2 linked regions of the Martelella mediterranea DSM 17316 genome follow. Each later gene encodes a partner of the first gene's protein in a complex. Links are inferred from orthologs where the notes say so. Each region holds a gene or a part of one and is shown on either strand. Other genes may lie near its edges.

Region 1 (3,043 bases):
GGATATCATAATCGCCGTTGGCGATATCCTGGTTTGCGATCAAATCCTGAAAAAGCGGCAAGGTCGTGTCGATCCCGTCGACGACGAATTCGTCGAGCGCCCGCTTCAGCCGCATCATGCATTCCACGCGGGTGCGGCCGTGAACGATCAGCTTGCCGATCAGGCTGTCGTAATAGGGCGGGATCTTGTAGCCCTGATAGACGCCGGAATCGATGCGCACGCCAAGCCCGCCCGGAGCATGAAAATGCGTGATCGTGCCCGGCGAGGGCCGGAAGGTGGCGGCGTTTTCCGCGTTGATGCGGCATTCGATCGCGTGGCCGGAGAAGGTGATGTCCTTCTGCGTCACGGAGAGCCCGGCGCCTGCGGCAACCCGGATCTGTTCGTGCACGAGGTCGATGCCGGTGATCGCTTCTGTGATCGGGTGCTCGACCTGCAGGCGGGTGTTCATCTCGATGAAGTAGAACTCGCCGTTTTCATAGAGGAACTCGACCGTGCCGGCGCCGCGATATTTCATCTTGCGCATGGCGTCGGCGCAGATTTCGCCGATCTTCATGCGCTGCTCGACGTTGAGCGCCGGCGAATTGGCCTCTTCCCAGACCTTCTGGTGGCGGCGCTGCAGCGAGCAGTCGCGTTCACCCAGATGGACGGCATCGCCCTCGCCGTCGCCGAATACCTGCACTTCGATATGGCGCGGCTTGTCGAGGTATTTTTCCATGTAGACGGAATCATTGCCGAAAGCGGCGCCTGCTTCCCCGCGCGCGGTGCGGTAGGCCTCGATCAGGTCGTCCTTCGAGCGCGCGAGCTTCATGCCGCGTCCGCCGCCGCCGGCCGTCGCCTTGATCAGCACCGGATAGCCGATCTCTTCCGCCGTGCGGAAAGCGTCGTCATCGGTGTCGACAGAACCGGCGGAGCCGGGAACGACCGGAATACCGAGATCTTCCGCGGTGGTTTTCGCGGTGATCTTGTCGCCCATCATGCGGATATGTTCGCTGGTGGGGCCGATGAAGGTGATGCCGTGGGCCTCGAGGATCTCGGCGAACTTGGCGTTCTCGGAGAGGAAGCCATAGCCCGGATGCACGGCGTCCGCGCCGGTGATCTCGCAGGCGGCGACGATCTGGTGGATGTTGAGATAGCTCTCGCGCGAGGAGGGCGGGCCGATGCACACGCTCTCGTCGGCAAGGCGCACATGCATGGCGTCGGCGTCGGCCGTGGAGTGCACGGCAACGGTCGCGATGCCGAGCTCCTTGCAGGCGCGCAGGACGCGAAGCGCGATTTCGCCTCGGTTGGCGATCAGGATCTTGGAAAACATGAGCTCTGCCACCCGTTATTCGATGACGACGAGCGCTTCGTCGAATTCGACCGGCTGGGCGTCATCGACGAGGATCTGCACGATCTTGCCGCTCTTCGGCGCGGGGATCTGGTTCATCGTCTTCATGGCTTCGATGATCAGCAGCGTCTGGCCTTCCTTGACGTTGGCGCCGACTTCGATGAAGGGGCGGGCGCCGGGCGCGGGCGCGAGATAGACCGTGCCGACCATGGGCGCCTTGACGGCATCATCATGCTTGGGCGCGGCAACAGCGGCGGCCGGCTCCGCGGCAGCGGAAGGAGCGGGCGCAGCCGGAGCGGCGGACGGGGCAGGGGCGTAGTGCATCATCTGCTGCGGAGCCGCCATGACTTCACGCGCGACGCGGATGCGCATGCCTTCCTGCTCAACCTCGATTTCCGTCAGTTCGGTATCGTTGAGGATGACCGCCAGTTCACGCACGAGCTTCGCGTCAACAGCCTTCTTCTGTTCTGCCATGGGATGTTTTCCTTTGTTCTTGTTATTCCGCGAGGGTTTTGAGAGCGCGTATCGCCAGAAGGTAGCTATCTTGTCCGAAGCCACAGATAACCCCCTTCACCGCAGGCGATATCATGCTCTTGTGGCGAAACGCCTCGCGGGCATGAATGTTGGAGATATGGAGCTCCACGACCGGCACTGCAATGGCGCGGATCGCGTCGTGAAGCGCAATGGATGTATGCCCGTAGGCACCGGGATTGATGGCGACGCCGGCCGCCTTCTCATTGGCCTCGTGAAGCCAGTCGACAAGCACGCCCTCATGATTGGACTGCCGGAAGTCTATCGAAAAACCGAGTTCCTCGCCGAGCTTGCGGCATTCATTCTCAATTGCGGCGAGCGACATATCGCCGTAAATGCCGGGCTCGCGCTGGCCCAGCAGATTGAGATTTGGTCCGTTGAGGACGAAGATCGCGCGTGTCATGCATCAATTCCGGTTTCGCCTTCTCCTATAGACGTTCAAGCCTTACAGGAAAAGCCCCAAGACACACCGTTGCCGGGATGTGGTTAAGCTTGTTCAGCCAAAAATAGTCAAGAACACACGCCCTTGCCGCAGTCGCGGATATTGTCGATGGTCTCCTGCAGGCGGTCGGCGCCGACCGCGCCCGGCAGCATCACATCGCCGACAATATAGGAGGGGGTGCCGGAGACGCCGAGCGCGCCGGCGAGGCCGAAATGCTCCTGAAGAGCCTCTTCCGCCGGGTATTCCTGCATGGCCTGGTCGATCGCCTGATCGTCGACGCCGAGGGAGGCCGCCACGGCGCGGGCTGTCGCCTCGGTCGCGCGCGAGCCGGAGCCCATCAGCGCGCGGTGGAATTCCTCGTATTTCTCAGGCGCAGCCTTGAAGAAGGCGTAGGAGATGCGTTGCGTGGCTTCGGATTCCGGACCGAGCACCGGGATTTCCTTCAGCACGAAGCGGACATCGTCATTGGTGGCGATGATCGCGTCCATGTCGTCAAGCGCGCGCCGGCAATAGCCGCAATTATAGTCGAAGAACTCGACGACGGTGATCGCGCCGTCCGGATTGCCCATGATGCTGTCATAGGCCGGCAGATAGAGCTTGTCCTGATTCTGGGCGATCACCTGGGAAGCCTGGGCCTGCTGCTCATCCGCCTGCTTGCGCTGCAGCGCCACCTGCACGTCCAGAAGCACCTCCGGGTTGCTCATGAGATAATCATGAACCCGCTCGCCGAAATCTGCCTGTGC
Region 2 (3,117 bases), 1.8 Mb from region 1 along the record:
TTTTGCGGTGCTGCATCGCGGCGAGGAGGCCTGGTGGCTGCTTATGCACTGGTGGCTTCCAGGCGGCATCCTCTCTCACGGGCTCTGGCGCGCCGATCTCGGCATGACGCCGCCCGACTTTTCGCCCGTCCCGCCCGGCCCGATGGCCTGCGTATGGGAACTGGGCGTGATTGATTTCGAACGGCGCGCATTCATGGCAACCGCCATGGCCGGCGCACCGCTCGCCGATTATTTCGCATCGACGATGCCACGGAGTAGAGTATGACCGAACGCATGGAAAAACGCTTTGCCGCGCTGAAAGCCGAGGGTCGGCCGGCGCTGATCACCTATTTCATGGGCGGCGATCCGGATTTCGATACCTCGCTTCAAATCATGAAGGCGCTGCCGAAGGCGGGCGCGGACGTGATCGAGCTCGGCATGCCGTTTTCCGATCCGATGGCCGATGGCCCGTCGATCCAGATGGCGGGCTTGCGGGCGCTGAAGGGCGGCCAGACGCTGGCCAAGACCCTGGAACTGGCAAGAGAATTCCGCAAGAGCGATGCCGATACGCCGATCGTGATGATGGGCTATTACAACCCGATCTATATCTATGGCGTCGACAAATTCATCGCCGATGCGCTGGCTTCCGGCATTGACGGGCTGATCATCGTCGACCTGCCCCCGGAAATGGATAATGAGCTCTGCATTCCGGCACTCGCCGCCGGGCTGAACTTTATCCGGTTGGCGACGCCGACCACGGACGGCAAGCGTCTGCCGGCGGTTTTGAAAAACACCTCCGGCTTCGTCTACTATGTCTCAATGAACGGGATCACCGGCTCGGCGCTGCCTGACCCTTCGAAGGTCGGCGAGGCCGTTTCGCGCATCAAGGCGCATACCGATCTGCCGGTCTGCGTCGGCTTCGGCGTCAAGACCGCCGAACATGCGCGCCTGATCGGGGCAGCGGCTGATGGCGTCGTCGTCGGCACGGCGCTGGTCAACCAGATTGCCGGCAGTCTGACCGCCGATGGCAAGGCGGGCAAAGACACGGTCGACGCGGTTTCGACCTTCGTGAAGGGCCTTTCAAGCGGGGTGCGGGACGCGCGCCTTGCAGCCGCCGAGTAAATCTGGCACACGGCAGGCAAAGAAATTCAGGAGGTTCATGTGGTGAACTGGATTACCAATTACGTGCGGCCGCGGATCAATTCCATGTTCGGCCGCCGCGAGGTGCCCGAGAATCTGTGGATCAAGTGCCCCGAAACCGGCGCCATGGTGTTTCATACCGATCTGGAAGAGAACAAGTGGGTGATCCCGTCTTCCGGCTATCACATGAAGATGCCCGCGCGCGCGCGCCTCGCCGATCTGTTCGATAACGGAACCTATGAGGACCTGCCGCAGCCGAAAGTGGCGCAGGACCCGCTGAAGTTTCGCGATTCCAAGAAATATCTCGACCGGCTGAAGGAAAACCGGGCGAAGACCGATCAGGAAGACACGATCCTCGCCGGTCTCGGCACGCTTGAGGGGCTGAAGCTCGTTGCCGTGGTGCAGGAGTTCAAGTTCATGGGCGGCTCGCTCGGCATGGCTGCCGGCGAGGCGATCATCCAGGCTTTCCAGCGCGCGCTCGATGAGAAATGCCCGCTGGTGATCTTCCCGGCGTCGGGCGGCGCGCGCATGCAGGAGGGTATTCTCTCGCTGATGCAGATGCCGCGCGTGACGGTGATGATCGAGATGATGCGCGATGCCGGCCTGCCCTATGTGGTGGTGCTGACCAACCCGACCACCGGCGGCGTTTCGGCCTCCTACGCCATGCTCGGCGACCTGCATATCGCCGAACCCGGCGCCGAGATCGGCTTTGCCGGCCGCCGCGTGATCGAGCAGACCATCCGCGAACAGCTTCCGGACGGGTTCCAGACCGCGGAATATCTGCTGGAGCACGGCATGGTCGACATGGTGGTCAAGCGCCATGACCTGCCGGAAACGCTGGCGCGGCTTTTGAAGATCATGACCGGCGCGCCGGCAACGCCCCCGCACGGGCTTCTGGAAGGCCCGCATGCGTCGCAGGCGGAAGCCGAACCGGCGCTTGCCGCGGATGAAGCCCCGGCGCAGCAGGCCTGAGAAAGACAGAGAAGACCCCGTGCGGCCCAAGGCGGCGGCGGTCTTCCCGGTCGGCCACCTCCGGCGGACGATAAGGGCGCGCGAACGCCACGGGCGGGATAGGCCCGCAGAATCGGATCAATCATGGATAACCCCTCATTCGGCGCCGCCGAGCGCGTGATCGAGCACCTGATGCAGCTGCATCCCAAGGGCTTCGATCTGTCGCTGGATCGCATCCGGGTGCTTCTCGAAAAGCTCGGCAATCCGCATCTCTCCCTGCCGCCGGTGATCCATATCGCCGGCACCAATGGCAAGGGCTCGACCACCGCTTTCTGCCGGGCGCTGCTGGAGGCTTCGGGCCTTTCCGTCCATGTCCATTCCTCGCCGCATCTGGTGCGCTGGCACGAGCGGTTCCGCATCGGCGGGCCGGGCGGGGCGAGCGGCTATGTCGATGATCAGCTTCTGGCCGAGACGCTGCGGCGGGTCGAGGCGGCGAATGAGGGCGCGAAAGCCACCGTGTTCGAAATGCTAACGGCGGCGGCCTTCGTTCTGTTTGCCGAAATTCCGGCCGATGTGGTGATCCTGGAGGTTGGGTTGGGCGGACGCTACGACGCCACCAATATCATCGACAAACCAGCCGTTTCCGTGGTGATGCCGATCTCGCTCGATCATCAGGCCTATCTCGGCGACCGGGTTGAGCTGATCGCGGCCGAGAAGGCGGGGATCATGAAGCCGGGCGTGCCGGTGGTGATCGGCCAGCAGGAATATGAGGCGGCGGAAGAGGTGCTGATCGCCAGCGCCGACAGGCTCGGCTGTCCGCTGCATGTCTATGGCCAGGATTTCTCCGCCCATGAGGAACATGGCCGGCTGGTCTATCAGGATGGCGACGGGCTGATGGACCTGCCGCTGCCGGCGCTTCCGGGCCGGCATCAATATGCCAATGCCGCCGCCGCGATCTCGGCGGTCAAGGCCGCCGGCTTCGCGCTGGAGGAAAAGGCCGTCGAAACCGCCATGGGCTCGGTGTTCTGGCCGGCGCGTCTGCAGCGG

What was found.
Region 2: the proteins of accB (region 1) and accD are in contact, whole or in part, in a solved structure (PDB 8UXZ), measured with the Escherichia coli proteins. The link is inferred for Martelella mediterranea DSM 17316 from one-to-one orthologs.

The regions. Positions count from the first base shown.
Region 1 is NZ_CP020330.1:2,625,532-2,628,574, forward strand. What follows is about bases 64-2,784. They hold accB (acetyl-CoA carboxylase biotin carboxyl carrier protein), read right to left. Parts: upstream 1,802-2,784; coding sequence 1,325-1,801; downstream 64-1,324. Other genes in these bases: accC (acetyl-CoA carboxylase biotin carboxylase subunit), read right to left, coding at 64-1,309; aroQ (type II 3-dehydroquinate dehydratase), read right to left, coding at 1,824-2,261; Mame_RS12280 (DsbA family protein), read right to left, coding at 2,369-2,784. Outside these bases: more of accC, read right to left, coding at 1-63; more of Mame_RS12280, read right to left, coding at 2,785-3,043. UniProt on the Escherichia coli protein: This protein is a component of the acetyl coenzyme A carboxylase complex; first, biotin carboxylase catalyzes the carboxylation of the carrier protein and then the transcarboxylase transfers the carboxyl group to form malonyl-CoA.
Region 2 is NZ_CP020330.1:784,022-787,138, forward strand. Bases 323-3,117 are described here. They hold accD (acetyl-CoA carboxylase, carboxyltransferase subunit beta), read left to right. Parts: upstream 323-1,143; coding sequence 1,144-2,091; downstream 2,092-3,117. Other genes in these bases: trpA (tryptophan synthase subunit alpha), read left to right, coding at 323-1,101; Mame_RS03580 (bifunctional folylpolyglutamate synthase/dihydrofolate synthase), read left to right, coding at 2,215-3,117. Outside these bases: Mame_RS27600 (hypothetical protein), read left to right, coding at 1-265; more of trpA, read left to right, coding at 262-322.